2 linked regions of the Lysinibacter sp. HNR genome follow. The main gene of each other region encodes a partner of the protein of the gene in region 2 in a complex. Links are inferred from orthologs where the notes say so. Each region holds a gene or a part of one and is shown on either strand. Other genes may lie near its edges.

The links. Proteins that work in one complex are often made in the same cells at the same time.
Region 1: the proteins of tig (region 2) and rpsG are in contact, whole or in part, in a crystal structure (PDB 3GTY), measured with the Thermotoga maritima proteins. The link is inferred for Lysinibacter sp. HNR from one-to-one orthologs. Residues at the interface, in WP_004081061.1 of Thermotoga maritima: Glu122, Val124, Val129, Leu130, Tyr133, Glu188, Gly259, Ile262, Tyr263, Glu266, Ser270, Glu273, Gln274, Glu277, Arg308, Gln311, Ile312, Ser315, Tyr316, Glu325, Arg329, Arg336, Leu363, Phe366, Trp367, Arg373, Leu377, Arg381, Leu384, Glu387; in WP_004081843.1 of Thermotoga maritima: Lys34, Lys52, Lys55, Glu59, Arg62, Gln63, Glu66, Asn67, Lys69, Val71, Arg95, Ala109, Lys110, Lys111, Gly112, Arg113, Pro114, Glu117, Glu121, Ile124, Ala125, Tyr127, Asn128, Asn129, Thr130, Gly131, Lys135, Asp139, Arg142, Met143.

The regions. Positions count from the first base shown.
Region 1 is NZ_CP121684.1:2,165,792-2,169,462, forward strand. What follows is about bases 681-3,671. They hold rpsG (30S ribosomal protein S7), read right to left. Parts: upstream 2,416-3,671; coding sequence 1,945-2,415; downstream 681-1,944. Other genes in these bases: fusA (elongation factor G), read right to left, coding at 681-1,821; rpsL (30S ribosomal protein S12), read right to left, coding at 2,415-2,789; FrondiHNR_RS09875 (spermidine/putrescine ABC transporter substrate-binding protein), read right to left, coding at 3,106-3,671. Outside these bases: more of fusA, read right to left, coding at 1-680.
Region 2 is NZ_CP121684.1:1,717,336-1,721,527, reverse strand. What follows is about bases 804-3,635. They hold tig (trigger factor), read left to right. Parts: upstream 804-1,402; coding sequence 1,403-2,869; downstream 2,870-3,635. Other genes in these bases: FrondiHNR_RS07750 (ATP-dependent Clp protease proteolytic subunit), read left to right, coding at 3,272-3,635. Also shown: FrondiHNR_RS07770 (hypothetical protein), read left to right, coding at 1-273; more of FrondiHNR_RS07750, read left to right, coding at 3,636-3,904; FrondiHNR_RS07745 (ATP-dependent Clp protease proteolytic subunit), read left to right, coding at 3,931-4,192. UniProt on the Bacillus subtilis protein: Involved in protein export. Acts as a chaperone by maintaining the newly synthesized protein in an open conformation. Functions as a peptidyl-prolyl cis-trans isomerase.

The sequences.
Region 1 (3,671 bases), 450 kb from region 2 along the record:
CTTGAGCCGAAGAGCATCACGCGTACCCACCGAACCGGCAATTTTAAAGGCCATTTCGGACGAGTCGACATCGTGGTACTGGCCATCAAGCAGAGTGACCTTGACTCCCACAACGGGGAACCCGGCAACGGGTCCGGAGTGCATGGCATCCTGGGCACCGGCGTCAACCGAGGGAATGTATTCACGAGGAATACGTCCACCAGTCACCTTGCTTTCAAACTCGTAGATCTTGTCGCTATCGGCCTCAAGCGGGCTGAGCGAGATCTGGATTTTAGCAAATTGACCAGAACCACCCGTCTGCTTCTTGTGGGTGTACTCGAACTTGTCTACCGTGCCACGGATGGTCTCGCGGTAAGCAACCTGAGGCTTTCCAACGTTGGCCTCAACGTTGAACTCGCGACGCATACGGTCGACCAGGATGTCGAGGTGAAGTTCACCCATACCCGCAATAACGGTCTGACCTGTTTCTGCGTTCTGTTCGGTACGGAACGTGGGGTCTTCCTCTGCAAGCTTCTGGATTGCGGTTCCCAGCTTCTCCTGATCGGCCTTGGTCTTTGGTTCGATTGCCACCTCGATAACTGGCTCGGGGAAGGTCATCGATTCCAAAACCACCGGCTCGTTCGGATCTGAAAGGGTGTCACCCGTGGTGGTGTCCTTCAGCCCGATCACGGCGTAAATATTTCCAGCAGTGAGAGAATCAACCGGGTTCTCTTTGTTGGCGTGCATCTGGAAGATCTTTCCAATGCGCTCCTTCTTACCCTTGGTGGAGTTAACTACCTGGGTTCCGCTGTCGAGGCTTCCCGAGTAAACGCGAACATAGGTAAGACGCCCAAAGAAGGGGTGAACGGCAACCTTAAAAGCAAGAGCCGAGAAGGGGTCATTAGCATCTGCACGACGGAGAATAATCTTCTCTTCGTCACGCGGATCGTGTGCTTCGATCGCAGGAACGTCAAGAGGCGAGGGCAGATAGTCAACAACCGCGTCAAGCATCGGCTGAACACCACGGTTCTTAAAGGCAGAGCCACAGAGAACCGGGTAAATCTGGCTGCTCACGGTGAGCTTACGGATGGCAGCCTTGATCTCGGCAACCGTGATCTCCTCGCCACCAAAGTATTTTTCCATGAGCGCGTCGTCGGTCTCGGCAACGGTCTCGAGAAGCGCGGTACGGTATTCCTGGGCCTTATCGGCCAGGTCTGCCGGAATTTCCTCGACGGTGTAGTTAGCGCCAAGGGTCACATCACCCTTTGCGTCTCCACGCCAGGTGAGCGCGCGCATCTCTACGAGGTCAACAACCCCTTCAAAGCCAGACTCCTGACCGATCGGAAGCTGCAGAACAAGAGGCTTAGCGCCCAAACGGCTGACAATGGTGCTTACGGTGTAGTAGAAGTCAGCGCCCAGTTTGTCCATTTTATTGACAAAGCAGATACGGGGTACATCGTACTTGTCAGCCTGACGCCATACCGTTTCTGATTGAGGCTCAACACCCTCTTTACCGTCAAAAACGGCAACTGCACCGTCGAGGATACGAAGCGAACGCTCCACCTCAACTGTAAAATCAACGTGTCCCGGGGTGTCAATGATGTTGATTTGGTTTTTGTTCCAAAAACAGGTGACCGCGGCGCTGGTAATGGTGATACCGCGCTCTTTTTCCTGCTCCATCCAGTCGGTGGTTGAGGCACCATCGTGTGTCTCACCCAGTTTGTGGTTCACGCCCGTGTAGAACAGGATGCGCTCAGTTGTTGTGGTTTTTCCGGCATCAATATGGGCCATGATGCCGATGTTACGGACCTTGTTCAGGTCGGTGAGCACGTCCTGTGCCACGGGTTCCTCCGAAAATTTTGGGATGTTTGGGTGAATGTTACTGGGGCAGCTTTTAAAAACGCTACCCCAGCGTTTTTGTTCTGGCCACAGTATCGCACGCGAACCTGGCCAGAACGTGCAGCTTTACCAGCGGTAGTGAGCAAACGCCCTGTTTGACTCGGCCATCTTATGTGTGTCTTCACGACGCTTTACTGCGGCACCAAGACCGTTAGAGGCATCAAGAATCTCGTTGGTGAGACGCTCGGTCATGGTCTTCTCACGACGAGCCTTTGCGTAGCTGGTGAGCCAGCGCAGAGCCAAAGTATTAGCTCGATGCGGCTTAACCTCAACGGGCACCTGATAGGTCGAACCACCAACACGACGTGAACGAACCTCAAGCGTAGGACGGACGTTATCAAGAGCCTTCTTCAGGGTGACAACGGCATCTCCACCGTTTTTAGCGGCAACGCCCTCAAGAGCATCGTAAACGATACGCTCAGCCAGGCCTTTTTTGCCGTCTTTAAGAATTTTGTTCACAAGCTGGCTCACAACGGGAGAACCGTATACCGGATCGGCAACCGTGGGGCGCTTAGGAGCTGGTCCCTTACGAGGCATTACTTCTTCTCCTTCTTCGCTCCGTAGCGGCTACGCGCCTGCTGACGGTCTTTCACTGACTGCGTATCAAGAGCGCCACGAACAATCTTGTAGCGAACACCGGGAAGATCTTTTACACGACCTCCACGCACAAGAACCATCGAGTGCTCCTGCAGGTTGTGGCCCTCACCAGGGATGTAAGCGGTAACCTCGGTACCGTTTGAAAGCTTGACACGAGCGACCTTACGCATTGCCGAGTTGGGCTTCTTGGGTGTGGTGGTGTACACACGGGTACACACCCCGCGCTGCTGCGGGTTTGCCTTCAGGGCCGGTGCCTTGGTCTTCGAGACCTTAGGCTTACGCCCCTTCCGGACCAACTGCTGAATAGTTGGCACTTCTTCTCCTTATATAAATGCTGCACGGTGACAGCTCTGCACTAAGCGGTTTGCATTCGCCACACTCGAGAGTGCTTAATCAATAAAGATTTTGGCGAGTTCATCTGGATCCATCGATACCGCAGAATTGCGGCATCTGAGATGATGGATATGCCGTGGGGGTCCCGCCTCGTAGAGACCAAGACCCTGAGGATTTCGACGCCAGCTCCCACACCATACCCCTGAGGGTGCAGCACAAAAGCGAACAAAGAGCACCAAGCGAAAATTCTACCCTGTATTTGGCACTTGACGCAAGAACAAAGAGCACCCAGAGGCTTTAGGGAGACTCGAGAGAGTGCGAAAGCTCGCTCAGCACCGCCCGAACCTGAGGTTCAACGCAGGTGGTAATCGCGTGTTTTATACGGGGAGCGTGTTCCCGCAGGGCCTCGCACACCCTCTGGCCTGTGATCCGGGCACACTCATCGGCAAGCGCCACCTCAGAGCGGAGTACAGCCTTCTGCTCATCAGAGAGGGGCGCAGGTGGTGGAGAAGAACGCTCCGGCCGCTTCTCCGCCAGGCTCTCCAGGGTAAAAAGAAAGGACTGTCCTGGATCAGGAATCGGGTCAAGCTCAATACCCTCATACTCGGGGTCGAGTCCCTCGTGTGGGTGATATCCGTTTGAAGGGGGCGCCGGGGAGTCACTCGCGATTTCCCGCCACAGGTTGGGGAGGCTCGCCTCGGTAAACTCTTCAACGGAGCGATCAATGATCTTCTGCATCCGGCTCACCAGGGCGTGACGAACCTGATGAGGAACATCCTGATCGAGCCCCGCGGCCCGCGCTATGGGGGAGTTAAAACACCGGCGACAGATTCGCGCCCGGGTACGGTAGCTTCCGATCTTCC
Region 2 (4,192 bases):
GTGTTCAGGGTGCGACTGGTGCGCAGGGCGTTCAGGGTGCGCGAGGTTTTCAGGGTGCACAGGGCGGGCGAGGTCTTTCGGGTCCTCAAGGTTCTAGCGGTCCCCAAGGCTTTCAGGGTGCCAGTGGTGCTGCTGGTGTCGATGGTGCTCAGGGCGCCAGCGGTACTGATGGTGCCAGCGGTCCTCAAGGTTTCCAAGGTGTTCAAGGTGTTCAAGGCGCCACAGGTGCCCAGGGTCCTCAGGGTGCCCAGGGTGCTCAAGGTGGGGCGTTAGCGTATGCGAGATTCTCAAACTCCACCGAGCAAAGTGGTGTTCTTGCAAACACCGCTATAGCATTTACAACTACTGACGCTACTGTTGGTGCAGATATTCAGAATACTTCCGGAAGTATAGTGTTGCAGCCTGGAACCTATTCGCTCACAGGCTCCCTTGGTACCGTAGCATCGAGTGATGCTGCATGGATACTTTATGGGTTTTATAATGTGACGAGCGGTTTATGGATTGGTCAGGGCGGACATAGTTCGTCGGGAGGCGCAGAGAGTATGGTTGCGTCGTCATATACTTCTGCATCGGCCGCGATTACGGTAGAGACCGCCACTACAATACAGCTAAGGGTCAACAATAGCTCGTTTGAGTCAACAGCGTTTTCGGTCAATAGTTCTGGAGATTTCACGTCTCAGGTGTTGGGCGCTTCGTGGGTGACGATAGAGAGGGTGCAGTAATGAGGACTCATATTTGCCGCTCACTCTTAGGCCCTCGTTCGATGATCAACATGCTTTCGAGCCTAACCACGTAGGATGACATATAAGCGCTGCGGTGAACGAAAAGCCGCGCCCATCTTCGCCAGAGCTGCAAGTGCGAAGAAAAACCTGAGACAGCTTGTGGTTCACACTGAACTATCGCAGGCTGCATGATAGGCCACATTCGAGTTTTAAAGTTATTTGGAGGGGATGACGGGAATCGAACCCGCATCATTAGTTTGGAAGACTAAGGCTTTACCACTAAGCTACATCCCCGGAAGGTGTCTGTCTGCAGTAACAACCGCAGCAGATATTTAGCATAGTACAGATTGTACCTCCAATGCACCTTTTGGTGTGACGTCCGGGCGCGTCTCCTTATTTTTTCAGTGTTTTTTGCGTACTTTATGTGAAAGTGTCGGCAGAGCGTAAAAATCTCGGTTAGACTTGCGGAGGTTATTCTGCTTTATTTCAACTTTTAGTTGATTCCCCATAATTGGCAATAACCCACGGATTGTAAGAACATTCCGGGGCGTAGCTCAGCTTGGTAGAGCGCTCGTTTTGGGGGCGAGAGGTCGCAGGTTCAAATCCTGTCGCCCCGACAAATAATCTAAACCCCACGAATATAGCGGCTCCGGTCGCTCAATTTAAGGAAGAATCACACAGTGTCCACAACAACCGTAGAGAAGATCAACCCCACGCGGATCAAACTGGTGGTAACGGTTACAGCTGAAGAGCTTGAACCCTACCTCAAAAAAGCCTACCAAACCGTTTCTGAGCAGATCAGTATTCCGGGCTTCCGCAAGGGTAAAGTTCCCGCGGCGGTCATCGATCAGCGAGTGGGTAAGCCTGCCGTTATTGAGCAGGCGGTTAACGACTCTCTCGACTCCTTCTATCGTGCTGCTATTGAGAGTCAAGATGCTCGTCCCATGGGGCGCCCCAGTGCCGATGTCACTGAGTGGTTTGAAGATATGAAGAATCTCTCGGGTACGTTGACCCTGGCGTTTGAGGTTGAGGTTCGTCCAGAGTTTACGATTCCTGAGTTCGAGGGGCTTGAACTCACCGTTGAGGATGCTGAGCTTGACCAAGATGCCGTGCAAACCGAGCTGGATGAGCTCCGTTCTCGCTTCGGCACGCTTGTTACGGTTGATAGGCCTGCCACCACGGGTGATTTTGTCCAGATTGATCTGGTTGCAAAGATCGATGGTAAAGAGGTCGACACCGCGTCAGGTATCTCCTACGAGCTTGGCTCTGGGGACCTGGTGGAGGGTATTGATGAGGCGCTTGAGTCGCTTACCGCCGACGAAACCACCACGTTTGAGTCAAAACTGCTCGGCGGTGAACGCGAGGGTGAGAATGCTGAGATCACGGTAACCGTTACCAGTGTGAAAGAACGTGAGCTTCCTGAAGCAAACGACGACTTTGCACAGATCGCTAGTGAGTTCGATACTATCGACGAGCTTATGAAGAGCCTTGAAGAACGGGTTAACAAGCAGGCTGTCTTTACGCAAGGGCGTCAAGCACGGGACGCTTTTGTTGACCTTCTAATCGAGAAAGCAGAGATACCCGTCTCCGCGGAGATCATTGAGGAAGAAGTTCACCGCCACCTGGAGAGCGAGGGGCGTCTTGAAGACAAGGAGCACCGTGCAGAGGTAACGGAGTCCAGCACAAAATCACTGCAAACTCAACTACTGCTCGACGCAATTGTCGAACGCGAGAACATTCAGGCAACGCAGAATGAGCTCACACAGTACATCGTTTCGTCTGCTGCGCAATACGGTATGGAGCCGGGGCAGTTTATTCAGGCTCTTGAGCAGCAGGGACAGATCCCGGTTATTGTGGCTGAAGTCGCACGCAATAAGGCGCTGGCTATCGCCCTGGGCAAGGCTGTGGTTAAGGATAAGTCGGGCAATCTGGTTGACCTTGGTGAGTTTACAGCGGTGGAAGAGAACGAAACCGCTGAGGACGCTTCTTCAGAGGTGACCGAGGATGCTCCCGCAGAAGCAGCCGAGAAGAAAGCCCCCGCTAAAAAAGCTGCTGCCAAGAAGCCTGCGGCAAAAAAACCGGCGGCTAAGAAGGCTACGACCAAGAAGTCCAAGACAGAAGATTCTTCTCAGGACACAGCCGAGTAGGTTCCTGCTCTAGCGTTTGGGGCGCGTTTTCTTTCTGAAGAGAACGCGCCCTTTCGTTTTACGTTTTCTCCTCAAAGCCTCTCAACTATTGACAGGTTGTGATTATTATCGTGGACGGCGGTGAGAAGGTCGCCCCTTATGTTTACGGGTGCTTTTATGGGTTACCCCTCACAATGCACAGGCCCGTGATGATTTCTCTTAGGGCGAAAGGTGTTCTCGGGGTGAGGAGTATGGGGGAGAGATGCCACTCTTTACGCGGGATTTGCCCGCTTATAACATGCGTCATGAGATGAAATATTTCAGGGGGATCTGTGTTATCCGCTGATTTTGGTTTGCCCTGAGCGAACTCGTGAGAATAGGGACGTTGAACCCTATAGATTCGATTCAAGTCCACTAAGTGAAATGGAGTCCACAATGAGCGAAACTAAAATGCCCAACAGTGTTTTCGATCGGCTGCTCAAAGATCGTATTATCTGGCTTGGCTCCGAGGTGCGTGACGATAATGCGAACGAGATCTGTGCGAAGATCCTGTTGTTGGCTGCGGAAGACCCCAAGAGCGATATTTATCTATACGTGAACTCACCCGGTGGATCTATTACCGCTGGAATGGCGATTTATGACACCATGCAGTTTGTCCCCAACGACATTGTCACGGTGGGAATCGGAATGGCCGCGTCGATGGGTCAGTTCCTTCTTACCGCGGGAACTAAGGGTAAGCGTTACATCACGCCCAACGCCCGAGTGCTGCTGCACCAGCCCCACGGTGGATTTGGTGGAACCGCAAGCGATATTCAAACTCAGGCGCAGCTCATCGTCTCGATGAAAAACCGCCTGGCAGAGATTACGGCGACGCAGACCGGTAAAACGGTTGAACAAATCAATGCTGACGGTGATCGTGATCGCTGGTTTACCGCTCAGGAAGCTTTGGAATACGGATTTGTTGATCATATTCGTGACTCCGCAAGTGATGTTATTGGTGGTGGCGGTACCGATAAGGATGACACCTCGTCTTCACGCTCTACCTCAGCCAAATAATCGCCGAGAGAAAATAGGATACTCATATGAAAACCCCACAGTTTGGCGGAACGGCTTTCTCCGGTATGGAGGCTCCCGGTTCTCGTTATGTTCTTCCCACTTTTGAAGAGCGCACGGCTTACGGATACAAACGTCAAGATCCGTATGCAAAGCTCTTTGAAGACCGCATCATTTTTCTTGGTGTTCAGGTTGATGACGCTTCAGCAGATGATGTTATGGCTCAGCTTCTGGTGCTGGAAAGCCAGGACCCCGAGCGTGATATTACAATGTACATTAACTCACCGGGTG